3 regions of the Mesorhizobium sp. M0678 genome follow, and region 3 is predicted to be linked to each of the others. Evidence: predicted binding sites of a transcription regulator. Region 3 holds the regulator's gene; each other region holds the start of a gene.
What was found. The regulator HrcA, encoded in region 3, represses chaperone genes, less so after heat shock. The targets are predictions, from matches to a motif close to GTTAGCACTCNCNNNNNGNGAGTGCTAAC.

Region 1: the regulator HrcA is predicted to act here: its motif matches at 5,525-5,553, upstream of NKI29_RS30930 (co-chaperone GroES).
Region 2: the regulator HrcA is predicted to act here: its motif matches at 4,016-4,044, upstream of groES (co-chaperone GroES).

What each region holds. Positions count from the first base shown of each region.
Region 1 is NZ_JAMYPT010000035.1:11,696-21,256, reverse strand. Features, by position in the region: gene NKI29_RS30975 (phosphatase PAP2/dual specificity phosphatase family protein) at 1-217, opposite strand, end outside; gene NKI29_RS30970 (bifunctional alpha/beta hydrolase/class I SAM-dependent methyltransferase) at 220-2,007, opposite strand; gene NKI29_RS30965 (CDP-alcohol phosphatidyltransferase family protein) at 2,034-2,636, opposite strand; gene NKI29_RS30960 (hypothetical protein) at 2,732-2,956, opposite strand; gene NKI29_RS30955 (Hsp20/alpha crystallin family protein) at 3,015-3,521, opposite strand; gene NKI29_RS30950 (Hsp20 family protein) at 3,551-4,027, opposite strand; gene NKI29_RS30945 (hypothetical protein) at 4,372-4,584, shown strand; gene NKI29_RS30940 (DUF982 domain-containing protein) at 4,722-5,015, shown strand; gene NKI29_RS30935 (usg protein) at 5,101-5,370, opposite strand; gene NKI29_RS30930 (co-chaperone GroES) at 5,709-6,023, shown strand; gene groL (chaperonin GroEL) at 6,081-7,712, shown strand; gene NKI29_RS30920 (GNAT family N-acetyltransferase) at 8,089-8,586, opposite strand; gene NKI29_RS30915 (endonuclease domain-containing protein) at 8,677-9,045, opposite strand; gene NKI29_RS30910 (ABC transporter permease) at 9,287-9,561, opposite strand, start outside.
Region 2 is NZ_JAMYPT010000016.1:93,418-102,978, forward strand. Features, by position in the region: gene NKI29_RS24455 (8-amino-7-oxononanoate synthase) at 1-774, shown strand, start outside; gene bioD (dethiobiotin synthase) at 786-1,421, shown strand; gene NKI29_RS24465 (adenosylmethionine--8-amino-7-oxononanoate transaminase) at 1,421-2,686, shown strand; gene bioZ (3-oxopimeloyl-[acyl-carrier-protein] synthase BioZ) at 2,683-3,666, shown strand; gene groES (co-chaperone GroES) at 4,097-4,393, shown strand; gene groL (chaperonin GroEL) at 4,457-6,112, shown strand; partial or broken gene NKI29_RS24490 (ATP-binding protein) at 6,981-7,139, opposite strand; partial or broken gene NKI29_RS24495 (IS6 family transposase) at 7,312-7,992, opposite strand; gene NKI29_RS24500 (response regulator) at 8,170-8,856, opposite strand.
Region 3 is NZ_JAMYPT010000024.1:63,262-72,822, forward strand. Features, by position in the region: gene NKI29_RS28395 (YraN family protein) at 14-391, opposite strand; gene rsmI (16S rRNA (cytidine(1402)-2'-O)-methyltransferase) at 384-1,310, opposite strand; gene NKI29_RS28405 (hypothetical protein) at 1,487-1,672, shown strand; gene NKI29_RS28410 (low molecular weight protein tyrosine phosphatase family protein) at 1,936-2,259, opposite strand; gene hemW (radical SAM family heme chaperone HemW) at 2,264-3,427, opposite strand; gene rdgB (RdgB/HAM1 family non-canonical purine NTP pyrophosphatase) at 3,424-4,086, opposite strand; gene NKI29_RS28425 (VOC family protein) at 4,086-4,496, opposite strand; gene rph (ribonuclease PH) at 4,529-5,245, opposite strand; gene hrcA (heat-inducible transcriptional repressor HrcA) at 5,392-6,504, shown strand; gene NKI29_RS28440 (hypothetical protein) at 6,541-6,738, shown strand; gene NKI29_RS28445 (PQQ-dependent sugar dehydrogenase) at 6,838-8,193, shown strand; gene NKI29_RS28450 (LysE family translocator) at 8,281-8,898, shown strand; gene cysK (cysteine synthase A) at 9,065-9,561, shown strand, end outside.

The DNA of each region.
Region 1 (9,561 bases), on a different contig from region 3:
CAAGGAACGGGATGCCATGCTCCCAGCCGAAGACGATGCTGCCGACGTCGTCGCGCCGCGACGCCAGCCAGTTGGCGAAGCCGTAGGTGGCGTAGAAGAACGGCGCCAGAAATGACAGCCACAATGCGGCGCGCAGGACTATCCCGGGATACGGCTCGCGCGGCAAGGCCGGAAGGGCAGGGGCATCGCGAGGTAAGGCAGAGGCAGGCAAGTCCATGCTCAGACGCGCCGCGCGACCGAAACGGTGAAGATGCCCCACTGGTCGATTCGCTGGTCGAGCTTCTCGAAGCCGGCGGCCGCCACCAACTGGTCCATCTCGGTCTGCGTGCGGCGGCGCATCACCCAGGCCTGGCCGCCGCGATGCGAGGTCAGGCTGCGCGCGATCATCTCGAGCTGCGGATGCCAAGGCTGGTTGGTGTAGACGAGCAGGCTTCCGGGCTGCATGGCGCTGGCCAGTCCACCGAGCGAGCGGGCGATCATGGCATTGTCGGAAAACAATTCGTAGAGCCCCGAGACGATGGCGAGATCCGGCGCCGGGTCGAGCCCGGCCAGCATCGTGGCGTCGAAGGCGTCACCTCGATGGAACGAGACGGTCGCCGGCAGCTTGCGCTCGGCGATCAGCTTGCGGCCGAGCGAGACGTTGAGCTCGGAGAAATCCTGCAGCCGCACGCTTGCCGGCGGCGCGGCGCATTTCTGCACGGCATCGAGCACGTAGCGGCCATGGCCGGCGGCGATATCGACGATATGGACCGGCCGGCCGCCGGCCTTGAGCGAGGCGGCGGCGCTGCCGATCAGCTCTTCCAGATGCAGCTTGCGCTGGCGGATGCCGCGCCAGCCGATGGCATCGAGAAAGGTGCGGTCGATCATGCGGCCAATGGGGCTGATGCCGCGCGCCTCGTTCTCATAGACATAGTCGAGCGTCGAGCCGGAATCGAAGCCGGTGGCAATCCCCGTCTTCATGCCGGACGACAGCCAGGCGCCCATGCGGATCGAAGCGCGGCTGATTGTCCAGTAGAGCCCCCTGGGAGACAGCAGCGGCAGCGGCGAGGCCAGCCGGTCGGCCTCGTCGCGTGTGTAGCCGGCACGGTCGGCCTCGGTCAGGTCGACCGGCTTTTCCGGCGCTGTGAACTGCCTTTCGAGGAAAGGCCCGATCAGGTCGAGTGCCTTGTGGCGGTCGCGCTCGCCCAGCGTGTCGTGAAAGAAGCCGGGCAAAATATGCCGCTCCTTGGCCGGGCTCGCCAGATTGACGAAAAACTCGTGCTGCGGTCCATGGCGCACCACCCAGTCGCTGCCGGAGATCAGAAGCTGTGTCGGCACGGTGATGGCGCGGGCGTCGGCGACGATGCGCGCGGCATGATCGTAGAGCTCGACCAGGATGTTGGAGGCGATCGGCCGGGTGATCAGCGGGTCGGCGTCGAAGGAGGCGATGCGCTCGGGGTCATGCGTCAGGAATTTCGCCTTGACGTAGGAATTGACGAAGAAGCGGCCCTTCAGCTTCTGCCACAACGCAATGCCTTGCTTGGCGAAGGGCACGTAGAGCTTGACCGAGAAGGCCGGCGAGGCCAGCACCAGGGCCCGAATGTCGGGCGCATAGTCATGCACCCAGGCGGCGGCAAGCACGGCGCCGAAGGATTGCGCGATCAGCGCGATGTCGCGCCGGGCAAAGCCGTCGCTGCCGATCTCGCGCACGAAGCAATCGATGTCGCGCACCAGCGCGGCAAACGACGGCGCATAGCCGCGTTCGCCGGCGGAGCGGCCATTGCCGCGCGCATCCCAGGCATAGAAGGCGTGGTCGGGCATCTGGAGCTCGTCGACCAGATGCGCCATGCGGCCGCCATGCTCGTGGCCGCGATGGAACAGCAGGATGGCACCCTTGCGGTGTTCCGACAGCGCCGGCCAATAGCGGTAGAAGATCTCGGTGCCGTCATGGCTCTTGAAGCTGCGCTCCTGCGCCACCCGCTCGATGTCGGCCGAAGCGACGGCTGCAACCTTCTGTTGGTGAAGCATGTTTTTTCCCCTGGCGAGACCGGAATTCAGCTGCTGCTCCCGTTAAGACCGCTGCGTATCCGGTTGATGGCGGTCGCCAGCGAGAGTGTAGCCATGGCCGGAAACACGAGCGGCGTGAGCGCCGGGACCCACAGGCCGGACGCGATAAGCACGGCGAGGATGCCGAGCGCCAGCGCTCGGTCGCTTTTGCCGAACGGGCCGGCATAGTTGCGCCCGGTTCCGGCGGCGATGCCGAGCACGCCGGCGAATTCCGCGATCATAGCCGCGATAGCGAATGCAACGACGCCCCAGGCAGGAAAAATGACGGCAAAGGCCAGGATCAAAGCGAGATCGGAGACAACATCGCAGAGCTCGTTGAGATACATGCCGAGCTTCGAGGCCTGGCCATGTTCCCTCGCGAGCATACCGTCGATCGCATTCAGCGCCATTCGCGTAAACAGCACGAGCGGCATCAGCAGAAAGACCACGCGGTGGCCGGCAAGGGCTGCCACCACAAGGCCGGTGGCGAGCGAGAGGGCAGCGGCCAGCAACGTGATCTGGTTGGCGGTGAGGCCGGCTCTGGCCAGGCCGTCGGCAAGCGGCCGCAGCCTGGCCTGGAAGGCCGGTTTCAGCGCATAAAGCGTCGGCATGTGCGAACCCCCCGGCCGCGGTGCAAAGTGATGTTGGCGAGGATGGTCAATTGGCGCGCAAGACGCAAGGGCGGCGCCCATCACTTTCCGCAAACTTACCGGACGGCTATGTCGTCGCTTTGACCGTGTCGCCCGGGAACAGGGCGGGCAAACGTTGCGCTCGAGACCGAGGTCAGGAACAGATCGGCTCGCTGGTTCGCTTCCTGAATGGTCGCCGCGCGGGCATTTTGCAGCACGAAATGCTCGGTCGTCAGGCACTGCAGGGCCTGCTGCGCTTGATCTGGCGGAACCGGAGCGTCGGGAGAACGGGTCATCGACATTTGCCCCCTTCTGTCAGCCGCAACCGGCGGACAGAAGGGGGCGTCGTCCTGCGAGCTGTCAGGTTTTGCCGATGGCGATGCGCTTGGCCTTGGCCTGGGCGCGCTCCGTCTTGGGCAGCGTCACGCTGAGCACGCCGTTCCGGAACGCGGCGTTCACCTTGTCTCCGTCGACTTCGTAGCCGAGTGGGATACGCCGCTCGAAACGGCCATAGAAGCGTTCGGAGAACTGCCTGTCCTTGTCCTCGGTCTCTTCACGCTTCTCGCCGCGCAGCGTCAGCACGCCGTCATCGAGCAGCAGCTCGACGTCCTTCTCGTCCATGCCGGGGATTTCGGCGGTGACGCGGATCTCCTTTTCGCCATCGGAGATTTCGACACTCGGCCAGCTGGCGCGGGCCGCGGAGAGGCCGAGCGACGGCAGCCGCGTGTCGAAGCCGCGGAACGCCTCTTCGAACAGGCGGTTCATTTCGCGATGCAGCGTCAGGAAGGGATCGCGATCGGCGTCACGGAACAGGCTGGGGGTCTGATTGTTCTCCCGGCCCCAGGGAATGAGATCACGAATAGCCATTGCATAGTCTCCTTTCTCGACTGGTGCGTTCAGGCAGCCTGCTTGTTTGCTTCGACCTGCGCGACCTTCGGCCCGGTCTTCGGCGAGGCGACATCGGTCGCGATGGCGATGCGCCGAGGCTTCATCTCCTCGGGCACCTCACGTACCAGATCGATGCTGAGCAGGCCGTTGTCGAGCGAGGCGCCTGCGACCTTGACGTGATCAGCAAGCTCGAAACGGCGGGTAAAGGGCCGTGCGGCGAGGCCACGATGCAGATACTCCGCGTTATCCGGCTCCTTGTGCTGGCCGGAGACAATCAGGAGGTTGGGTTCATGGGTGATTTCGAGGTCGTCCTCGGAAAAGCCAGCGACGGCGATGGTGACGCGGTAGTTGTTCTCGCCGCTGCGCGCGATGTCATAGGGCGGCCAGGCGTCGAAAGCCTGCGGAGCATTTTCCAGCAGGTTGAAGACGCGGTCGAAGCCGATGCTCGACCGATAGAGCGGGGAAAAGTCGAATGCGGTTCTCATAGCTACATCCTCCATCGAGCAACATAGATACGAGGAGCGCCAAAGAGCTGGCGCTCCCTGGTTTCGCCGGCCCCATTTCGGCGACCGGTGCCTTCGATCTGGTTATTGTCCGCCGCAAGTCAAGACCCGGTGGCTTTCGCTTTGCCGGTTTTTCGGGCCGTTTTCGGTCGGCTCGGCAAGGCTGCCAATCCCCCTTTTTGCGGCGAGATGTCCGGCAGGAGATTGCCTGTTTGATTTCAATTGCCAACGCTGACTTCCCCGGCCGGTTATTGTCTGCAGCAGGTCAAGACCCAGATTTCTTGTGTTGCCGGGCCCGTTCCCGGCACCCGCAGATGGAGCTGACCATGACACGCGACGAGATCATTTCTGTGCTGGGCCCGGTCGACGAAGCCGTGATCGCCGACATTGCGGCGACGGACGGGACGGTCCAGGAATTGCGCGAGGCCCTGGCCTGGATCGCCGCCGACGAGGCGTTGGTGAACGAGGGCCGACCGCTGCCGACGGCAAGAGTAGCGACGCTGATCGAACTGCTGCAAGGGCCGGACGAGGAGGAATAACCGGCTGTCGCCGCGATGCTCTTGAACCGCGCAGAGAGACGAACCATGTCCTTCAGCGGCGCCGGCCGGCCGCCGGTGCCGCCAGCATAACGTTGCTTGCTCAAACAAGAAGACGATCAGAAAACAAGGAGGAGGTGATGGACGACGTCCGCTTTGCCGAGCCGATCACGTTGAAATTCCAATCCAGCGAGCGCAAGGTCGCCAGCAGTTGGGAAGCCATCGAATGCATGCGCCAGCAGTGGCCGGACCGTGCACGCAGCCGGAGTTGGCGCGCCGCCTATCGGACCTGCCGCGACGCGCTCGACGGTTGGCGTACCGGCGTGATGCGCGCAAGGCCTTCGTCCGGGCGGCGCGCAAGGCCCGATTGCTCGCATCGGCCCGCAAGCCTGTCGACCGCGCCGGCTAGTCCGGACCCCCCTCCGATATTGTGAGATCCAAAACAAGTGGGGAGAGGCAGCTGCCTTTCCCCCGCTTCGGAGACTTTGTCCGCTGTCTAGCGGCAGATCGGCTTGCTCCTCAGTGGACGGTAATAATGCCGTTTACGGCCCGCCATTCGGAGGGCTGGATCAGGTGATGATGGGCGACGCGCACCGAATGCAGCGGGCCTTCGATCTCGCGCTCCCAGAAATCGAGGAAATGCTTCAGCGTCGGGAAATCGGGGGCAATATCGTATTCCTGCCAGATGTAGAGCTGCAGAAGGCTTCGATGATCGGGCAGGCGGTAGTGGATCTCCGCCGTGGTGAGGCCAAACCCTTGCATCTGGAGCTGAAAGTCCCTGCTGATCATGCAATCCTTCCTTTCCCAATGAACCTCCGTCTGCAAAACGCCTCGCCTTCCACATAGGTTCCAGCCGCCGCAAGCGGCTCAGGAGACGGACAGATTTGGAAATCCGGCCGGGTCATCGCGCCGGAAACGGCGAATGTGCTAACAATTACAGCGTATTGGCACTCTCAGGCGTCGAGTGCTAAAATTTTTGCATGATCCTCTTGAAAGCTGAAAAAAGCGCGACTAGTTCGTATGCGCGCGATGCCTGATGAAGGGGTCGCGCACCCCGTGCCGGGCCGATATTGCCGGTCCGGTCAGGAGGATGTTCGAAAATCTGTTTGTCCAGAGAGGAGAACGACATGGCGTTCCGTCCATTGCATGACCGTATCCTGGTCCGCCGCATCGAGGTCGACGAAAAGACCGCGGGCGGCATCATCATCCCCGACACCGCCAAGGAGAAGCCGCAGGAGGGCGAGGTCATCGCCGCCGGCCCCGGCGCGCGCGACGACAGCGGCCAGTTGCAGCCGCTCGACGTCAAGGTCGGCGACCGCATTCTGTTCGGCAAATGGTCCGGCACCGAGATCAAACTCAATGGCGAGGATCTGCTCATCATGAAAGAGAGCGACGTGCTGGGTGTGATCGAAGCCACGGGCGAGATGAAGAAGGCTGCCTGAGGGGGGCCTGAACAAGCATTCCAGTCAACGAAAAGCTGCCTATCGAGGAGTGTTCCAATGGCTGCCAAAGATGTGAAATTTCATACCGAAGCGCGCGAGAAGATGTTGCGCGGCGTCGACATCCTCGCCAATGCGGTGAAGGTGACGCTCGGTCCCAAGGGCCGCAACGTTGTCTTGGACAAATCGTTCGGCGCGCCGCGCATCACCAAGGACGGCGTGACGGTGGCGAAAGAGATCGAGCTTGAGGACAAGTTCGAGAACATGGGCGCGCAGATGGTGCGCGAGGTCGCCTCGAAGACCAGCGATACCGCCGGCGACGGCACCACGACCGCGACGATTCTGGCGCAGTCGATCGTCCAGGAAGGCGCCAAGGCGGTTGCTGCCGGCATGAACCCGATGGACCTGAAGCGCGGCATCGACAAGGCGGTCGAAGCAATCATCGCCGAACTGAAGGCCAATGCCCGCAAGGTGACCAGGAACGACGAAATCGCTCAGGTCGGCGCCATCTCTGCCAATGGCGATGCCGAGATCGGCCGCTTCCTCGCAGAGGCGATGGAAAAGGTCGGCAATGAGGGCGTCATCACTGTCGAGGAAGCCAAGACCGCCGAGACCGAGTTGGAAGTGGTCGAAGGCATGCAGTTCGACCGCGGCTATCTCTCGCCATATTTCATCACCAACCAGGACAAGATGCGCGTCGAGCTCGAAGAACCCTATGTGCTGATCCACGAGAAGAAGCTCTCCAACCTCCAGGCCATGCTTCCCGTGCTCGAAGCCGCCGTGCAATCCGGCAAGCCGCTGCTGATCATTGCCGAGGACGTCGAAGGCGAGGCGCTGGCGACGCTGGTCGTCAACAAATTGCGGGGCGGCCTGAAGGTTGCAGCCGTCAAGGCGCCGGGCTTTGGTGACCGCCGCAAGGCCATGCTCGAAGACATCGCCATCCTGACCGGCGGCACGGCGATCTCGGAAGACCTCGGCATCAAGCTCGAGAACGTCACGCTGGAGATGCTCGGCCGCGCCAAGAAGGTGCTGATCGAGAAGGAGAACACCACCATCGTCGACGGTGCCGGCCGCAAGGATGAAATCCAGGCGCGCATCAGCCAGATCAAGGCCCAGATCGAGGAAACCACCTCCGACTACGACCGCGAGAAGCTGCAGGAGCGGCTGGCCAAGCTCGCTGGCGGTGTCGCCGTCATCCGCGTCGGCGGCTTGACCGAGGTCGAGGTCAAGGAGCGCAAGGATCGCGTCGACGATGCCATGCACGCCACACGCGCGGCGGTCGAGGAGGGTATCCTGCCCGGCGGCGGCGTGGCGCTGCTGAGGGCGGCGAAGGCGCTCGACAATATCGAGGTCGACAATCCCGACCAGAAGACCGGCGTCGAGATCGTGCGTCGCGCGATCGAGGCCCCGGTGCGCCAGATCGCCGAGAATGCCGGTGCGGAAGGTTCGATCATCGTCGGCAAGCTGCGCGAGACGACCGACTTCGGCTATGGCTGGAACGCCCAGACCAACGAGTTCGGCGACCTCTACAGTCAAGGCGTCATCGACCCGGCCAAGGTCGTGCGCACTGCTCTCCAGGGCGCCGCTTCCGTCGCCGGCCTGCTGGTGACGACCGAGGCGATGGTGGCCGAGAAGCCGAAGAAGGAAACGCCCATGCCTCCGATGCCCGGCGGTGGCGGCATGGACTTCTAAGGCCAGGCTTCCAAAGCGCGACTTCGAAACGGCAGATGGACCGTGTCCGCCTTCGTCGCCCTCGCCCGCCGCAACGACCTGCTTGCGCCGCAGACGAGCGGGATGGTTGCCGGCGAGAGCGTTGCTGGCGCGACGGTTGCCGACTGGGCAACGCGCGCACAGCGCGTCAACGCCGGTCTGAGCGGTCGGAGAAGTCGCCAATCTCCCCCTTGAGGGAGAGATGTCGCCGAAGGCGACAGAGAGGGTCGGTACGTCCTGGCGCGACGCCCTGTGGGACGAAAGAGAAGGTTGGCGCTTCACGCGAGGCGCCCCCCTCTGTCCTGCCGGACATCTCCCCCTCAAGGGGGGAGATTACGCGCTCAGCCGCTTTCGCTTGCTAAGCCCGTGGTAGCAGCCGGCGCATGATCAGCGAGGCGTGGCCGCCCACGCCGTGTGCAGCCGGCCGGCGCTCGACGACCTCGAAGCCGTGCTTGCGATAGAAGGCGATTGCGCGGTCGTTGCCCTCGATCACTTCCAGGGCGATGCTGGGAATACCCGCATGCGCGGCAAGAACGGCATGCAGCAGGTCGGCGGCAAGGCCGGTGCCGTACTCGCTTTTGTCTATATGGAGCCGCTCGAGCATGACCTCGCCTTTGTCGTCCATCGCGGCCATCGCATAACCGGCGAGCGAGCCGTCAGCCCGCTCGGCGACGAAGGACATCTTGCTGTCGTCCCTGAGCTCGGCCGCCAGCCGCTCCGGCGCGTGCCTCTCATCCGACAGCCGCGCCGTGGTCTCGGCACCCAGGATCGGCGAATAGGTGTAGCGCCAGGACCCTCCAAGCAGCCGCGACACCGCCGGAACGTCCTGTTCGGTCATGGTTCTTATCTGGGTCATTGGCACCTCGCCTCAGAAACCTGCCCCTTTTGAGCGGAGATGTCCGGCAAGACAGAGAGGTGCTGTCCCGCCGACCCTGCACGGCTGAGTTCAGCGCACATCCGCGCCGGCCACCATGACTATGTGCTGGCAGACATTATCGATATCGCGAATGACGTCGTCGTTCCAGAACCGCAGGATAGTCCAGTCCAGCGCTTCAAGCCGTGCGCTTCTGGTAGCGTCCCATATTGAGGCATCGGCCCGGGCATGCTGGGAGCCATCCAGTTCGACAATCAGCTTTTTGTCCGGGCAGGCAAAATCGACAATATGGCCTGCAATTGGCATCTGCCGCCGAAATGCCAGCCCCATGAGTCGATGCGCCCGGACCTCATTCCAGAGCTTCAGCTCGGCAGCCGTCATGGCCTTGCGCATCTTGCGCGCATTGCCGCGGTTACGGGGAGGTACGGGATAGTGATTCACTACTTCTATTCCTCAGCGCGAAACTTGCCCATCTTCTCTATGCTGCGCTTGAACACCCCCTCTATCCTGCCGGACATCTCCCCCTCAAGGGGGGAGATTGGCAGCTTCGCCGAAAGTTCTCCCTTCTTTAGAGATTGGCGAAAGCTGGAGCGACGTCCAATCTCCCCCCTTGAGGGGGAGATGTCCGGCAGGACAGAGGGGGGGTGCTGGCCCGCCGACCTGGATAGGTATGGCACCTGTATCACCGCCTCACCCGCGATTTCAGCCAGCGATCGAAGGCCACCGCGAGGATGAGGATCAGGCCGATGACGATGCTTTGCGTGTAGGACGAGACGTTGTTGAACTGCAGCCCGTTCTGCAAGACGCCGATCAGTCCTGCACCGACCACCGTGCCGCCGACGCTGCCGATGCCGCCGAACAGCGAGGTGCCGCCGATAACGACCGCCGAGATCACCGTCAACTCGTAGCCGATGCCGGCGACGGCTTCGGAGGAGTTGAGCCGCGCCGACAAAACGA
Region 2 (9,561 bases), on a different contig from region 3:
CATGCCAGCATGCATGAGGGTGCGCTGGCCGGGCGCGCACAGTTGGTGCTGGCCGCGCACCACGACGTCGATGCTGTCGAGGATGCGATCACACGTTGGCGCGCCGAAGGCGGCATGGGATGCGTCTGGATCGCGGTGGAAAGCCTTTACAGCATGGATGGCGATTGCGCGCCTTTGGAGAGCCTGGTCGCGCTTGCCGATCGGCACGACGCATTCATCGTCATTGACGAGGCGCATGCCACCGGCGTCTGGGGACCGGACGGCCGGGGGCTGGCCGCCGCTTTCGAGGGCCGCGACAACATCGTCGCGCTCCACACCTGCAGCAAGGCGCTCGGCGCATCTGGTGGGCTCGTGACCGGGCCGAGGACACTGTGCGAGTATCTGATCAACCGTTGCCGGCCATTCATCTACGCCACCGCGCCATCGCCGCTGATGGCGGTCGCGGCGCGCGAAGCGCTCGCAATGCTCGCCGACGAGCCTATGCGGCGTGTTCAACTGCGTGAACGCGTTGCCCTCGCAGGCCGCCAATTGGTCGATGGCTGCGGCGTGATACCAAGTGGCTCTCAGATCCAGCCCTTGGTGATCGGCGATGTCAGGCGCACCATGGCAGTGGCGGCGCGCCTGCAGGCCCGCGGCTTCGACATACGCGGCATTCGTCCGCCGACCGTGCCCGAGGGCACGTCGCGGCTGCGCATCTCACTGACGCTCAATATCGGCGAAGCCGACATTTCCGCCATGCTCGAGGCGCTCGTCGAGGTGTTGGCCCAGACATGACCGGAGGCGACATGACCAAGCGCATCGTCATCACCGGAACAGACACCGGAATTGGCAAGACGGTGTTTTCGGCCGGGCTTGCCGGCCTGCTTGACGGTTTCTACTGGAAGCCGGTGCAATCGGGCCTCGACGGCGAGACCGACAGCGAGGCGGTTGCGCGACTTGCCGGGCTGCCGTCGGGGCGCGTGCTGCCGGAAGCCTACCGCTTGAAGAGCCCGCTTTCGCCGCATCGTTCGGCCGAAATCGACGACGTTTCGATCGAGGCTGCCGATCTTTCGTTTCCGGTCCTGCCGACACCGCTCGTCATCGAAGGCGCCGGCGGGCTGATGGTGCCGCTGAACCGCCGGACAAGGTTCATCGACATATTCGAGCAATGGCAGTTGCCGGTCATTCTGTGCGCCCGCACCGCGCTCGGAACAATCAATCACACCCTGCTGTCGATCGAAGCCCTGCGGGCGCGCGCTATCCCGCTGGCTGGCATCGCCTTCATCGGCGATGAGATGACCGATACGCAACGGACGATCGTGGAATTCGGCGACGTGCCGCAACTCGGCAGGCTGCCGCACCTCGATCCGCTGACGGACAAAACGCTGAGACAAGCGATGATTGCCGGCTTCGACCTCGCTTTGATTGCCGGAGGCGAATGATGACGCAATCCCGTGTGTGGCATCCCTTCACCCAGCACGCGCTCGAGCTGGCGATCCCTGAAATCGTCCTGACGGAAGGCGCCTATGTCCACACGGCCGACGGCTCCCGCATCCTGGACGCCATTTCCTCCTGGTGGGTCGTCACCCATGGCCACCGCCATCCCCGCATTATGAAGGCAATCGAGACGACCGCCTCGAGCCTCGACCAGATCATCTTCGCAGGTTTCACGCACGAGCCTGCCGAATGCTTGGCCAAGGCGCTTGTCGGACTCGCTCCCGCCGGACTCGACTGGGTGTTCTATTCCGACAGCGGCTCGACCAGTGTCGAAGTCGCGCTGAAGATGGCGCTCGGCTATTTCCGCAACATCGGCGCGCCGCGCTCGCGCATCGTCGTCATGGAGCACAGCTATCATGGCGACACGATCGGCACGATGAGCGTCGGTGCGCGTGGCGTGTTCAACGCCGCCTACGAACCCTTGCTGTTCGAGGTCGACACCATTCCCTTCCCGGCCGCCGGCCGCGAACAGGAAACGCTGGATCGGTTCGAGGCCGTCAGCCGCGACCGGCGCGCCGCCGCGCTGATCGTCGAACCGCTCGTGCTTGGCGCCGGCGGCATGCTGATGTATCCGGCTTCGGTTCTGACCGGATTGAAGAGGATCACTGAGGCCTCCGGCACGCTGCTGATCACCGACGAGGTGATGACCGGCTGGGGGCGCACCGGAACCATGTTCGCCTGTGAGCAGGCCTCCATTTCTCCGGACATCCTGTGCACCTCGAAAGGCCTGACCGGTGGCACCATCCCGCTGGCGGCCACACTCGCCACCGGTGCCATCTTCCAGGCTCACTATTCGACGGACAGGAAGAAGACCTTTTTCCACTCGAGTTCCTACACCGCCAATCCGATTGCCTGCGCGGCGGCACTCGCCAATGTCGAGATCTGGCGTGACGAGCCGGTGGCCGAGCGGATCGCGGCCCTGAGCGCGAGGCAGGCCGCCGGGCTTCGGCGCTTTCGCGACAATGCCAACTTCACCGACAGCCGGGCGACCGGCACGATCCTGGCTCTCGACCTGCGCGCCGGCTCTGCCGGCTATCTGGCCGAGATCGGACCTAAGCTGCGGGCATTTTTCCTGGAGCTCGGCCTGCTTGTGCGCCCGCTCGGCAATGTCCTTTATCTCCTGCCGCCCTATTGCATCACCGGCGACGAGCTCGATCGGCTCCATGACGCCATCGAGGAGGCCGGCGAACGCTTCGGTTCGAGGCCATGAGCAGGTCGTCGCGCATTCTCGGGTTTGGCCATCATGCGCCTGGGCGAAAGGTGGCGAATGCCGAAATCGAGAACAATCTCGGCCTCGAACCGGGCTGGATCGAGCGGCGTACTGGAATCCGGTCGCGCTTCTGGGCAACGGACGAAGACACGCTGTCTGGTCTTGCTGCGCAGGCCGGCGCCATGGCGCTGGACAGCGCCGGCATTGCGCGCCACGACATCGGTCTGCTGCTGCTTGCCACCTCGACGCCCGATCACCTCCTGCCGCCCAGCGCGCCCCTGGTCGCACATCGGCTGGGGCTCGGCCGCGCCGGCGCTGTCGATCTGACCGGCGCCTGCGCCGGCTTCATCTATGCGCTGATGTTTGCGGACGGATTTACCCGCCTGCACGGCAAAGCGAGCCTTGTTATCGCCGCCAATATCCTCAGCCGCCGCATCAATCCCTCTGAGCGCGCCAGCGCCGTGCTGTTTGCCGATGCCGCCGGCGCCCTCGTGATCGGTCCATGCGAGGATACTGATCCGGGGATTCTCGGTGCCTCCGTGGACTCGGACGGCTCGCGATACGGGCTGATCCAGATTCCCGCAGGAGGAAGCAACAAGCCGTTCCACGGTGACCTCGACCTCGCGCAAACCCGAATGACGATGACCGACGGCCGCGAAGTGTTCGCCAAGGCCGTCGAGATGATGACCGATTGCTCGATAAGCGCGCTAGCCGCTGCCGGAGTGCGACCACAGGATGTCGACCGGTTCGTGCCGCATCAGGCCAATGCTCGCATTTTCGATGCTGTCGGGAGTAACCTCGGCATAGCGGATCAAGCAATTGTCAAGACGATTGCCGAATACGGCAACTCTTCGGCCGCGACGGTCCCGCTGTCGCTCTCGCTCGCCAACCAGATGAAGCCATTCCAGCCAGGAGAGAAAATCCTTCTGGCGGCGGCGGGTGCGGGTCTCAGCGGCGGCGCTCTCGTGGTTGGAATCTAGCCGGCCGGCTCACGCGCGCAGGATCGGTCATGAATGGCAATAGGAGCAACAGAACCAATGCCAAAATGGCCTTCTGAAGCTCGACATGACCAAGCTGACGCAGCACGACCCGTGCGAGCCTCTGGATGAGTTCAAATGCAACACCCGTTGCACCAATCGTACCATCTGAATAAAGCTCAATTACAAAGGGTGAGCCGCCCCATATATGTCGGATACCCGACATTGTTCACATAAAAGGCTCGATGCTTACACGCTCTTTGCTGGCTGCTCTTTGCTGTCTTCTCTTTTCTCTTTGCTCTTTGCTCTTCCGTCTTGACTAGCAGGAGCCTGCGGCTTATCTCATTGCCGCGTTAGCACTCGCTTCGGCTGAGTGCTAGGCATGCTCCGGCAACGGAGCACCGTTCAACATCCGCACCAAGGAAATCCAAAAATGGCAAAGTCGAATTTCCGGCCGCTGCATGACCGCGTGGTCGTACGCCGGGTCGAATCCGAATCCAAGACCGCCGGCGGGATCATCATCCCGGATACGGCGAAGGAAAAGCCGCAGGAAGGCGAGATCATCGCCGTCGGCTCCGGCGCTCGCGACGAAGCCGGCAAGCTGGTCCCGCTGGACGTCAAGGCCGGCGACCGCATCCTGTTCGGCAAGTGGTCGGGCACCGAAGTCAAGCTCAATGGCGAAGACCTTCTGATCATGAAGGAATCCGACATTATGGGCATCATCGGCTGATTATCGGCCTCACCGTCAACTGAATTTCGGGCTTGATCGCAAGCCCCTGCCAGGAGCTAAAAAATGGCTGCCAAAGACGTAAAATTCTCCCGCGACGCCCGCGAGCGCATGCTTCACGGCATCAACATCCTCGCCGACGCGGTGAAGGTGACCCTCGGTCCCAAGGGCCGCAACGTCGTCATCGACAAGTCGTTCGGCGCACCGCGCATCACCAAGGACGGCGTCACCGTCGCCAAGGAAATCGAACTTTCCGACAAGTTCGAAAACATGGGCGCGCAGATGATCCGCGAAGTTGCTTCGAAGACCAACGACATCGCCGGTGATGGCACCACGACCGCGACCGTTCTGGCGCAGTCGATCGTCCAGGAAGGTAACAAGGCGGTTGCCGCCGGCATGAACCCGATGGACCTGAAGCGCGGCATCGACCTGGCCGTGACCGAAGTCGTCGCGGCTCTCGGCAACGCTGCCAAGAAGATCAAGACCTCCGAGGAAGTTGCCCAGGTCGGCACGATCGCCGGCAATGGCGACGAGTCGGTCGGCAAGATGATCGCCGAAGCGATGCAGAAGGTCGGCAATGAAGGCGTCATCACGGTTGAGGAAGCCAAGACCGCCGAGACCGAGCTGGAAGTCGTCGAAGGCATGCAGTTCGACCGCGGCTATCTCTCGCCCTACTTCGTCACCAACGCCGACAAGATGGTTGCCGAGCTCGAGGACGTCTACATCCTCCTGCACGAGAAGAAGCTGTCCAACCTCCAGGCGATGCTGCCGGTTCTCGAAGCCGTCGTGCAGACCTCCAAGCCGCTGCTCATCATCTCGGAAGACGTCGAAGGCGAGGCTCTGGCCACGCTGGTCGTCAACAAGCTGCGCGGTGGCCTGAAGATCGCCGCCGTCAAGGCGCCGGGCTTCGGTGATCGCCGCAAGGCCATGCTGGAAGACATCGCCATCCTCACCGGTGGCCAGGTCATTTCGGAAGACCTCGGCATCAAGCTCGAGAATGTCGGCCTCAACATGCTCGGCCGCGCCAAGAAGGTGTCGATCTCCAAGGAGAACACCACCATTGTCGACGGCGCCGGCAAGAAGGACGAGATCCAGGGCCGCGTTGCCCAGATCAAGCAGCAGATCGAAGAGACCACCTCGGACTACGACAAGGAGAAGCTGCAGGAACGTCTGGCGAAGCTCACGGGCGGCGTTGCCGTCATCCGCGTCGGCGGTGCGACCGAAGTGGAAGTCAAGGAAAAGAAGGATCGCGTCGATGACGCCCTCAACGCGACCCGCGCGGCCGTCGAAGAAGGCATCGTTCCCGGCGGCGGCGTCGCACTGCTGCGCGCTTCGCTGACCATCAAGGCAACCGGTGCCAACTCCGACCAGACCGCGGGCATCGCCATCGTGCGTCGCGCGCTGCAGGCTCCGGCCCGTCAGATCGCTTCGAACGCAGGTGCGGAAGCTTCGATCGTTGCCGGCAAGATCCTCGACAACAAGGGCGCGACCTACGGCTACAACGCCCAGACCGGCGAATATGGCGACATGATCGCCATGGGTATCGTCGATCCGGTCAAGGTCGTGCGCACTGCCCTCCAGGACGCGGCCTCGGTCGCCGGCCTGCTCGTCACCACCGAAGCCATGATCGCGGAGGCTCCGAAGAAGGAGTCAGCTGGCGGCGGCATGCCTGGCGGCATGGGCGGCGGCGGTATGGGCGGCATGGGCGGTATGGATTTTTAATCCAGCCCCTATCAACTTACAGCGGACAGGGCGGCAGCAATGCCGCCCTTTCCTTGTGTGCCGAACATGATCGAAACCTTGGAGTGCGTCCCGAGGATCTCGTTCGAGCCTCACCGCATGGTCGAGAATTAGGATCTTGTCCGATCGAGCAATTCGCGGGCTCAACCTGGTCAAACCGGCGCCCCCTACGAACTGCCCGATCCTTGAGGATTCCGCTGCGCGACAATCACGATGATTCATTCAGTTGGTAGCTATAGGCGGTGAATCATGAGGGGCATTGAGGAGCGTGGCAAGGCGCCCATCTCGGCATTTAACTCCATCGAGCGTGATATCAGGGACAATTCTCTCATCGGAACCGGCGGCTGGCGTTGAAGGACCCGGTGAATCATCCTGTTCTATAGTGGAGCAGACGCGCTCTGAGCCTCAAGATCAAGCGTTTCCTCCTCTGAGTATCCTTGATCTGCCGCTGGACATTCTCGTTGATATTGCTGAGCGGCTCAGCCCGATGGATCTGCTGAGGATTTCGCACACAAATCAAGAGCTGCGTGTCGCCGCGATGATAGTCGCAACGCCTCAAGAAAGGCGGATTCAGGTTCAGGCCATCTGTGGCAGCCCTTGCAACCGGGCTCCAGCAGCGTCTCGTCGTCGTGGCCGAGGGGCCTCGTGACCCCGACGACTGCGCTTCGGCCTTGTGGGGCCTCGGAGCGGGCGTGGCAGCGCTTGCACCCGAGCTCCAGCGGCGTCTCATCCTCCTCGCCGAAGGGCTTGAGCCCAGGTCTCAGACCATTGCCCTGGAGGGCCTCGGAGCAGGCGTGGGTGGCGGACATAGCAGCCTGTCCCATACCTATGAATACGTTTGGCTGAAGCAGACCGATGGCTGCGCGTCGAAGCCGAAGCCGTCGAGTTCGCGGACAAACGGGAACTGCGCGATCTTGCTCGACATGAGCGTGTCGAGCTGGTCGCGGATCGCCGTCAACTTCAGCCGATCCAGGATTGCGATCAGCAGGTCATGATCTAGGGTCGTCATCACCAGCTCCCTCCGGCCACCGCTTCGTACTCGGCGAGTGGCCGCAGCAAGGTGGCCGGGGGTGATCTTGATCCGCTCGGCGCGCACCGGCCCTTCGAAGCCGGCAACGCCGACAAAAGGCTCTGTCGCAAACCTGGAAATGGGGTTGTGAACGGCCATTTCGGCCTGTCCGTCAGGCAGCGAGGAGATCGAAACAGCGATCGACAGACTTGTAGGCATACCTCGCCTGTCGCTTGCCCATCATGTGGATCATCTCGATGCCGGAGAGGATAACACGTCGTTCGCATGCGACTTGAAGCCGAGCATGGATCGAATGCGGCTTGATACGCCGGTGATCCTGTTCGATCCGATTGTTGAGATGCCGGCTATTGCGGAGCGGATCGGCTTCAGCGGTCGCCGCGATCGCTGCCGCAGCCGGCTTTCAGCGTCGCAGGAAAGGATTGCTTCGTAATTGGTCTGGCTGCCGTCGATGACGATGCGCTCCGGCCGGCCATGGCGCGTCAGCGCCTTGCGGAGGAAGCGTTGGGCCGCCACCAGGTTACGGTTTTCGCTAAAGAAGAACTCGACCGTATCGCCGAGGATGTCGATAGCGCGGTAGAGATACATCCATGCCGCGGACCTTGATGTACGTCTCGTCCAATGCCACTTGCTGCCGACCACACGCTTGCGCCGGTTGAAGCGCTCCAGCAGCTGCGGCGAGAAGTGGGCGACCCAGCGATGCACAGTGGAGTGGTCGACCTTCAACGCGTTCGGCCATCATCTCTTCCAGATCGCGCAGGCTCAGAGTGTAGGCCAGGTACCAGCGCACGCACAGCAGGATCACCGACTGGTCGAAATGGCGGCCCTTGAACATCACATGCTCCTCCACAGCTGAGGCGTTTTTCTTGCCATGCTCGCTTACAAAAAGGTTTGCGACAGAGCCGTTCGAACCGCATGCCGACACCATCGTCAAGGGCGGCCGCGATGTCCATTATGGCCACAAGCTCAACCTGACGACGGGCAGGCAGTCTGTTCTTTCAATTTAGACCAACTATGCGGATGCCGCCTCAGTCAATTCAAGAATGTAACCAATGCCGCGCATGGTCGTGATACGTGGCGTTGCACCTGACCTACTCAGGTGTCCACGTAAGCGATAGATTCCGACTTCAAGCGCGTTGGCAGATACCTCGTCGTTGAACGAATAGAGGTGATCTTCCAACTGCGCACGAGGCACGATGCGGCCTGCACGGATAAGCAGATGCTCTAAAATACATAGTTCGCGGCGTGCGATCTTCAGAGGATGACCCGAGACGGAAACCTGTCGGCCGATCGGATCGAAATTGAGATTGCCAAATACAACGATGGGGTCGGTCACCTGTGTCGACCGGCGCAGAATGGCTCTCATTCTGGCGATGAGCTCATCGAAAGAGACGGGCTTGAGCAGAAAGTCGTCCGCGCCACCGTTGAAAATTGCAATCCGCTTCTCGAGATCGTTGATGCTACTCATAATGAGGGTTGGAACTGAATGCCCGTTGCTCCTTAGCTGTCTCAGCCAGCCCAAGCCATCGCCATCTGGCAGAGCCAACTCCAGCAGGAGAATTTCATAGGTTGCGCAACAAAATGCCCTCGACGCCTGTTCCAGGTTGCCAACTACATCAACGGCAAAACCGCTATCCCCGAGCGCAACTCGCACAGCGCGCGTAAGATCCACATGATGATCAATGAGCAGCGTTCGCATTTCACGTCCTATCAAGGTCGGACAGGTCACCGTCCGCTGTAAGACCGGGGCGACAGCGGAAGTCGCGCAACTCTTCGTAGTGTTCGTAACGCTCTTTCCGATGGGTGATCGCGGGAGCATGCAAGCCGCACGCCTGCAATAGTCGGGGATGGAACACGTGAAGACCTGTTGACGGGCTGAAACCGTCGGTCGGCCAGCCCACAATGCCACCGACTCTGCCTGCGATTTCTCTGCGCATCGATCCTCCTATGAGTTGCGTCGCAAACTCCAGCTGAGGTCGCAAGGCAGGTTGCGGCTTTGTTCATTGAGAGGACCCCCTGGAGGCAATACCAGGAGGATTCCCTATATGGCACTTCCCGATTTACCACCGGTCATTCCGAACCACGTTCGGCGGCTTTGAAGACACTCATTGAGCGCGGCTAGGTAAATCAAGGGTACGACCTGCCGGGTGTCGATGCCGCTTTTGAAGCAGGCATCGGCACCAGCTCGGTGAGCGTCGCCCGCGCAATTCAGCGGACGCGCTCGATACACCAGTCGAATCGTGCCGCAACTTGCCGCGCCGACAGGGCGCCCGAAGACTTCAGACTTGTGACCGAAGGTCTACGCCCAGTCCTCCTCCCATTATCCACCTCCCTCAAATCAAAGTGGACGTTCAATCTGAACAAATTACGCCATCGTATCACAAACGACTTACCGATCCCCGAC
Region 3 (9,561 bases):
CGTCGAGAATGGCCTAGTTTCGCCCGTAAAACACATTCTCGACATGCACCGGCCAGCGCCACGGCAGCACCGCCACCATGTCGAAGCGCACCGATAATTTTCCGTAGTCGGATTGGCGCGACAGCCAGAAATCGGCGGCGCCTTCGATGCGGTGCTCCGATTCGCGACCGACGGCTTCCATTGCCTCCATCAGCGTGCGGCGCGCCTTGACCTCGACGATCAGCACCAGATCGCCACGCCGCGCGATCAGGTCGATCTCGCCGAACCTGGTGCGGTGGCGGCGGGCAAGAATTCGGTAGCCTTTCAGCATCAGCGCCGCCGCCGCCAGCCATTCGCCGTGATGGCCGCGCCGGTAGGCCTTTTGCCGGCTGGCGCTCGGCCGTTCAGCCATCGCCGTCTCCGCCGGTCCCGTCTCTTCCGGCATTCTTGAGGTCGAGCAGCCGACGATAGAGCGTCTGCTTCTGGCCACCCGTCATCTTGGCGGCTTCCGCCGCTGCCTTGGAGGCCGGCATCTCGGCGGCGAGCGAAAGCAGCAGCCGGTCGATGTCTTCAGGCTCATCAGCGACAACATCCGCCAGGCCGACGCAGATGACGATTTCGCCTTTCGGCGTATCAGCTGCGGCGTAATGGCTGGCGAGCGACTGCAGGGTGCCGGTCCGCATCTCCTCGAAGGTCTTGGTCAGCTCGCGGCCGATGGCCGCCTTGCGGGCACCGCCCAGCACCTCGACCATGGCACTGAGCGTCTCGGCCAGCCGGCGCGGCGATTCGAAGAAGATCAACGTTGCCAGCACCGCCTTCAGCGCTTCCAGCCGCGTCAGCCGCTGCCCGGTCTTCACCGGCAGGAAGCCGGCAAACAGAAACGCGTCCGAGGGCAGGCCGGATGCCGTCAAAGCGGCAAGTGCTGCTGATGGGCCGGGGATCGGCACGACACGAATGCCGCGTTCCAGCGCCTCACCGACCAGCCGGTAGCCGGGGTCGGATATGAGCGTCGTGCCGGCATCCGATATCAGCGCTACGCTTTGGCCGGCCAGCAGCGCCGCGATCAGCTTCGGTCCGGCCTCGCCGGCATTGTGCTCGTGGTAGGCGGTGGTGCGGCGGCGGATGCCGTAGCGGTCGAGCAGCACGCGGCTGACACGTGTGTCCTCGCAAGCGACGATATCGGCGGCGGCGAGCGTTTCCAGCGCGCGCAGCGTGATGTCGGCGAGATTGCCGATAGGCGTCGCGACCAGGTAGAGCGCCGGCTCGAGCGGCCGGGCGGCGATTTCGGTCTGCCCGACCACATAACTGCGTTTGGCCGATTCGCCGGTCACCTGCACAACTCCGTTCGACCCTGTTTGGCACGGCTCACGCTTGGTTGCAAAAGCCTGGGTTGCAAAGGCCCTGGTTCCAAAAGGGATGCCGACGTGAACCGGCCGCCATGCCTTCGCCACAGTAGGGAACGAAACCGTTGCCGGCGAATTTTACCCCTGATCTCGGGAGGAGCAGGATGAACAGCCTGACGATACAGGACGTTTTCGAACCCTACTATGCCGGCCGCAAACGCTTCGCCGCGCCATGCGACAAGAGCCTGCCTGCCGAAGCCGCAGATGGCAGAGCCAAGAAGCCGCTTGCACGCCAGCGATCGGCAGAGAGCAAGCCCGCAAACGAAACCGACCGCACGATGGAGCACTGACCGGACGATGCCCAATCGCTTCGACATTTTCATCACCCGCCTCGAAACAAAAAGCGCCCGCGATGGCGCAGCGTCACATTCCACAGACGACCAGCACCATGCCTCACGCGACAAAAGCGAGATCAAGCCGGCCCGTTCCGGAGAGACCAGCGAAAAAGATCGCGCCAAACACCGCCACAAGCACGAGGCTTGACCCCGCAAACCTTAGCGATCGGTCGAGACAGTTCTCGAAGCGCGGTTGCGAATGCTCCGCGATGTACCATTCAACCCAGATACTTCGAGACACGCGCCTCCAGCAGGCCCACCAGAGCCGGGTCCATGAATGCATAGTCGTCGGGAATATCGAGGCAGATTACTCGAGCCTTTTTCAGGCTTGTCTTGAATTTCTGCTGCAGTTTGGCGCGGTGCGTTTTTTCCATCACGAAGATGATGTCGGCCCAGGCGACGAGTTCATGCGTCAACGGTATGTCGGCATCGTGATTAGTGCCGGCCGAAGCGACCTCGATGTCCCGCCGCTTGGAAAACACCTGCTCCGCCGTCGGGCTGCGCAAGCGATGCTGGCTGCAGATGAAGAGAACGTTCTTCAACGTGCTATCTGGCCAAATCCGCCACGACCGCATCGAGCACGATCATGCCGGCCGGCGTGGCGCGCAGGCGGGCATTGCCGATCGGCGCCACCAGGCCTTCGTCCTGCAGCACCGACAGCCGTGCCGTCGACAGGCCGCGCCCTGAAAATGCCTCGTAGCGGGAAAGGTCGATGCCTTCCGCCAGCCTCAGCCCCATCAGCAGGAACTCGTCGGCCTCTTCCGACCGCGTCAGGACCTCGCCGCCGGAAACGCCATGACCCTTGGCCTCGACCAGATTGGCCCAGGTCTCCGGCATTTTCTCGGCGATCGTCACCACGCGGCGGCCATTTTCGACGAACCGGCCATGCGCGCCGGGACCGACGCCGACATATTCGCCATAACGCCAATAGGTGAGATTGTGCCGGCTTTCGGCGCCGGGCCTGGCGTGGTTGGAAATCTCGTAGGCCGGCAGTCCGCGCGCGGCGGTGATCTCCTGCGTTAACGCGTAGAGATCGGCGGCAAGCTCATTGTCTGGAATGATGAATTTCCTTGCCGCATGCAGTGCATGGAACGGCGTGCCTTCCTCGATGGTCAGCTGATAGAGCGACAGATGGTCTGCGGCGTGGCCGATCGCCTGCTCGAGCTCCGCCTGCCACGCTTCCGGCGTCTGACCGGGCCGCGCGTAGATCAGGTCGAACGACAGCCGTGGGAATATCTCGCGCGCCAGGCCGATCGCATGCAGGGCCTCATCGACATTGTGCAAACGGCCGAGGAAGCGCAGATCCTTGTCGTTCAGTGCCTGCACGCCAAGCGACACCCGGTTGACGCCGGCCGCGCGATAGCCGCGAAAGCGCTCGGCCTCGACCGAGGAGGGATTGGCCTCCAGCGTCACCTCGATGCCATCAGGCACCGTCCAGTTCTTCGCCACTGCATCCAGCACCGCCGCCACGGTCTGCGGTTTCATCAGCGATGGCGTGCCGCCGCCAAGAAAGATACTGGTCACCTCGCGCGGCCCGGTGCGGCCGCGCATCGTCGCCAGCTCGGTCTCGAAGGCGCGGGCAAAACGCTCCTGGTCGACCGGCTGGTGGCGGACATGGCTGTTGAAGTCGCAATAGGGGCATTTGGCCGCGCAGAATGGCCAGTGGACATAGACGCCGAAACCGGGGCTGCGGTCGAGCAGCATGGTCATGCGCCGGCCAATCGGGCTTGCGCGAATTTCTGGAAGGCGCGGGCACGGTGCGACAATGCGGTTGGCTGGCCGGGCTTCCAGCCATGCTTTTCCTCCGCGCTCATCTCGCCGAAGGTCTTTTCGAACCCGTAGGGCAAGAACACCGGATCGTAGCCGAAGCCTAGCTCGCCGCGCGGCGGCCATACCAGCGTGCCCTCGACCTCACCGCGAAAATATTCCGCCTGGCCATCGGGGAAGGCCAGGCAGATGACCGCGACAAAGCGGCCCTTGCGCTGGGCAGGCGTGATCGCGCCAACTTCTTGCAAGGCCACTTCCGTGCGCTGCATGGCCATGCCGAAGTCGCGGGAGCCGTCCGGCGTCTCGGCCCAGTTGGCGGTGTAGACGCCGGGTGCGCCGTCGAGCGCATCGACACACAGGCCGGAATCGTCCGACAGCGCCGGCAATCCAGTGGCCTTGGCGGCAGCCAAGGCTTTTATGAGGGCGTTCTCCTCGAAAGTGGTGCCGGTCTCGTCCGGTTCCGGCAGGCCGTATTCCTTTGCGGACTTCGCTTCAATGCCGAATGGCGCCATCAGATCGGCGAATTCCCGCAATTTACCGGCGTTATGGCTGGCGACGACGATCTTATGCCCGTCAAGCGAATGAACAGTTGGCGAATGCATCAGATGCCCCAGATTCTTGGCTCGGCGAATTCGATCGAATTGCCCGACGGGTCGCGAATATAGATCGAGCGGCCGCCCTGCGGCCATTCGAACTCGCTTTCGATGGCAATTTTCTTCGCCTCAAGATGCGCTTTCCAGCGTGGGATTTCATCCGCGCTTGCGGCGAAGCAAAGATGGCCCTGGCCGACCGCGCCATGCGGCGGTACTTTGAGCTTGGCGTCGGCCGGCGGCGGCACTTTGGTCGCCTCGGCATTGAACATAAGCAGCACGCTGTCGCCGCAGCGGAAGAAGAGATGCCTGCCATCGACCTTGCCGAGCAGATCGAGCCCGAGCACGCCCGAATAGAACCGTTCCGCGGCAGCAAGGTCCGTCACGTAGAGTGCTGATTCCAGGATTGCAGAAGGGGTCACAGGATCGCCAATCTCATCAATATTGACCGCAGCTAAGCCACCGCCATTTGCTGCAAGCTGACCAGGCGCTGAATACCTTTCTTGGCGAGCCCCATCAGCGCCGCGAACTGCTCTTCCGAGAACGGCTCGCCCTCGGCCGTGCCTTGGATCTCGACGATGCCGCCCTTGCCGGTCATGACGAAATTGGCGTCGGTACTGGCCGAGGAATCCTCGATATAGTCGAGGTCGATGACCGGCTGGCCATCATGGATGCCGCAGGAGATCGCCGCAACGTGATCCTTCAGCACCTTGCCCAGGCTCGCCATCTGGCGGGTTTCCATCCAGCGCAGGCAGTCGTAGAGCGCCACCCAGCCGCCGGTGATCGAAGCGGTGCGCGTGCCGCCGTCGGCCTGGATCACGTCGCAGTCGACGGTGATCTGCTGCTCGCCGAGCGCCTGCAGATCGACCACGGCGCGCAGGGAGCGGCCGATCAGCCGCTGGATTTCCAGCGTGCGGCCGCCTTGTTTGCCGGCCGAAGCCTCGCGGCGCATGCGCTCGCCGGTCGAACGCGGCAGCATGCCGTATTCCGCCGTCACCCAGCCCTTGCCGGAGTTGCGCATCCAGCCCGGCACCTTTTCCTCCAGGCTGGCCGTACACAGCACATGCGTGTCGCCGAACTTCACCAGGCACGAGCCTTCCGCATGCTTGGAGACGCCGCGCTCGAAGGAGATGGGGCGCATTTCGTCGAATTGGCGTTTGGAAGGGCGCATTCAGGCTTCTTTCTTTCTTCGGAATCTTGGCCGGGGAATCTTGGCCGGCTTGTAGCCGCACGGGGCGTGAGGCGCAAAGGAAAATGGACCGGTTGCGCCGACACCGCGGAAGTCTATATCTTCGGGGCGGAGGTTTTTGGCTCGAAATGACAAAGGCAGTCGATCCCGGTTTGCAGTCGCACGTGCTCCCGTCGCACGCGCTGCAATCGCCCGCGCTTCAATCGCTCGACATGCGTTCGCGCGACATCTTCCGGCGCATCGTCGATTCCTATTTGAGGGATGGCGAGCCGGTCGGTTCGCGCAGCCTGTCGCGCATCCTGCCGTCGTCGCTGTCGCCGGCCACCATCCGCAACGTGATGAGCGACCTTGAGCATCTCGGCCTGATCTATGCGCCGCACATTTCGGCTGGCCGGTTGCCGACCCAGGCAGGCCTGCGCTTCTTCGTCGATGCTTTCATGGAACTTGGTGACCTCTCCGACGAGGAGCGCCGTACCATCGAGGCCCAGGTGCGCGCCTCCGGCTCGGGCGCGACGCTGGAGCATATGCTGACCGAGGCCAGCCAGATGCTGTCCGGCATGTCGCGCGGCGCCGGCCTCGTGCTCGCCGCCAAGAATGAGGTGGCGCTTAAGCACATCGAATTCATCCAGCTCGAGCCGACCAAGGCGCTGGCCGTGCTGGTCTCGCAGAACGGCGACGTCGAAAATCGCGTCATCGATCTGCCCGCCGGCATCACCATCTCGCAATTGCACGAAGCCTCCAACTTCCTCAACGCCCATATCCGCGGCCGCACCCTGGCCGAGGCGCGGGTCGAGATCGCCCGCATCAAGGAAGAGACCAGGGCAGCCCTCGACACGCTGTCGCAGGATCTGGTCGAGAAGGGCCTGGCGGTCTGGGCAGGCGCTGAAAGCGGCGTGCCTGGGCGGCTTATCGTGCGCGGCCGCGCCAATCTCCTGGAAAACGTCACTGCCCAGGCCGACATAGAATTGCTGCGGCATCTGTTTGAGGATCTGGAGACGCAGGATGGGCTGATCCAGCTTCTCGACCTCGCCGAGGCAGGCCCAGGCGTGCGCATATTCATCGGTTCGGAAAACAAGCTGTTTTCGCTGTCTGGCTCCTCGCTGGTGGTGGCACCCTATCGCGACAAGGACGCGCGCGTCGTCGGTGCGCTCGGCGTCATCGGGCCGACGCGGCTGAATTATGCGCGCATAGTACCGATGGTCGACTATACCGCGCAGCTGATTTCGCGCATGCTGAGCTAGGAGCCGCCGCGGGCCTGCCGCAAGGAGGAGAAAAGAATGGCGCTGGAATCGTTCAAGGCCCAGATCAGTCTGCTGCTCGAAGAAATGATCAACCAGCCAGAGGATCAGCACGAGGTGCAAGAGCAGTTGCGCGAGAAGCTGCAAGAGATGCGGGCGATGGGTCTGCCGCTGCCGGCCGATCTGGTCGCGCTGGAAAAGCGCCTCGACGACGACTTTTACGCCTCTGGCAACTGAACGGGTTCGGCTTCAAATCCTCGTGTGCTGGACGGCCGCTTGGAACGATCAATACCTGATGCCGTTTGCCCTGTTCGAGGCGAATCCCGGAGGACGTTGATGATCCGATCTGGCGGCTTTGCGGCCGTTGCCGCTGCCCTCCTTGTTGCGACACCGGCAGCCGCCCAGCAGGCGGACCAGAATGTGCTCAAAGGCGAAGCCGCGTTTGGCGATTGGCACGCCGACAGGCCTGGCGTCCGACGCCTGATTGGGCCGCGAGACATGCCGGCAGCCGACCCCGCCCAATCCGCTTCGAACGGCGCCGGCGTGGCGGAACGGCCCGAACGCGCCAAGCCAGAATTGCCGTCGGGCTTTTCGGCTGAAATGATCGCATCCGGCATCGTCAATCCACGTGTCGTGCGCGTCGCTCCGAATGGCGACCTGTTTGTTGCCAACAGCCATGCCGACCAAATACGCGTCTATCGTCTCGCCGAGGGCAGCGCCAAGCCCATCGAGAAAGCGATCTTCGCCAAGGGGCTCAATTATCCCTACGGCATCGCCTTCTATCCGCCAGGAGACAAACCGCAATGGGTTTATGTCGCGAACAGCGACAGCATCGTCCGCTTCCCCTATCGCGATGGCGACCTGAAGACATCCGGCAAACCAGAAACCATTGTCGCCCAAATCCCGTCGGGTGGTCACACGACCCGCGACATCGCCTTCTCGCAGGACGGCAAAACGCTTTATTTGTCGGTTGGCTCCGCCTCGAACGTCGCCGAGGATATAGGTAAGGAGCCGGATAGCGGCCTCGACGCCTGGGCCAAATCAAAGCCGCTCGGGGCGGCCTGGGGCTCCGAGGACGGCCGTGCCGATGTGCTCGCCTTTGACCCGGATGGGAAAAATCCCCGAACTGTCGCCACCGGCCTGCGCAACTGTACGGGCATGACCGTGCAGCCCGCCACCGGCGCATTGTGGTGCGTCGTCAATGAGCGCGACGAACTCGGCGACAATGTGCCGTTCGAATTTGCAACAGCGGTCAAGGACGGCGGATTCTATGGTTGGCCTTGGTACTACATCGGCAATAACGAGGATCCGCGCCATCAGGGCGAGCGGCCAGACCTCGCCGGCAAGGCCACTGTCCCCGATGTATTGATGCAGGCGCATTCGGCGCCGATGAATATAGCCTTCTACGACGGCAAGAACTTCCCGGCGGATTATCAGGGTGACGCCTTCGTCGCCATGCATGGTTCGTGGAACCGTGGCGCCAGGACCGGCTACAAGGTGGTGAGGCTCAAATTCAGGGATGGCAAGCCGACAGGCGAATATGAGGACTTCATGACCGGCTTCGTCATCTCGAACGACGCCGTCTGGGGCCGACCGGTCGGTGTCGCGATGGCCAAGGACGGCTCGCTGATCGTCACCGAGGACGGCAACGGCACCATCTGGCGCATTACCTACGAAGACGGCCGCTCCTGAACGGCGGTGTCGCCTGCTGCGCTGGCGCAATCGAATTCGGCCCGAGGGAATTCACCCAACTTCAACATTGTGCGACAAGCGCCAATCATGACACTCACCGGGTTCCTCGCCTATAGCGCCGCCCTCGGCATCGCCGCAGCCATCCCCGGCCCAGGCGTCACCGCGCTTGTCGCGCGTGCGCTGGGTTCCGGCTTCCGCTCGTCGCTGGCCATGTCGTTCGGGCTGATGCTCGGCGACCTGACCTATTTGACTGCCGTGGTGCTCGGCCTGGCTTTCGTCGCACAGACTTTCGGCATGGTCTTCCTGGCCATCAAATGGCTGGGCGTCGCCTACCTCGCCTTTCTTGGCTGGCGTTTCTGGACGAGCGGCATCACGCCCGAGACGGTGGAGGCCAAGAAAGGCAAGGGCGGCTTGACATCCAGCTTTATAGCCGGCCTCGCCGTCACGCTCGGCAATCCGAAGACGATGATCTTCTATCTTGCCATCACCCCGACCATCGTCGATCTGAAGACGATCACGCTGGCCGATTACGGCATTCTTGTCGCGCTCACCATCGTCGTCCTGCTCGTCGTGCTGGTGCCCTATCTGGCGCTGGCGGCCAAGGCGCGCTGGTTCCTGAAGTCGCCGCGGGCGCTGAGGGCACTCAACCGCACCGCCGCCGGCTTCATGGTCGGTGCGGCGGCGGCAATTGCTGCCCGCCAATAAATCTCTTTCGCCAATCCGCCCAAGGATTGCCACGCCTTGCAAGGGCGGGGGTACTCAGCACGAACTTCACTCGGATATTTTTCGATCGACAGCCTATCTTGCGCGGCGGATGGCTCTATCCTAGGCCCCGCCCGACTCTTGCCGCTTGACCTCTGGGAGGAAATCAATGAACAAGCCCGCCACCCCCGCACACGTGCCCGGCCGCGGCCGCATCTACAATTCGATCACCGAGACGATCGGCGACACGCCGCTGGTGCGGCTTGATAAATTCGCCAGGGAGAAGGGCGTCGTCGCCAATCTGCTGGCCAAGCTCGAATTCTTCAACCCGATCGCCTCGGTCAAGGACCGCATCGGCGTTTCGATGATCGAGGCATTGGAGGCTTCGGGCAGGATTACGCCCGGCAAGACCACCCTGATCGAGCCGACCTCGGGCAATACCGGCATCGCGCTCGCCTTTGCCGCCGCTGCCAAGGGCTACAAGCTGATCCTGACCATGCCGGAAACCATGTCGGTCGAACGCCGCAAGATGCTGGCTCTGCTCGGTGCCGAACTGGTGCTGACCGAAGGGCCGAAAGGCATGAAGGGCGCCATCGCCAAGGCGGACGAGCTGGCGGCAACGCTGCCCGACGCTGTCATTCCGCAGCAATTCGAAAACCCGGCCAA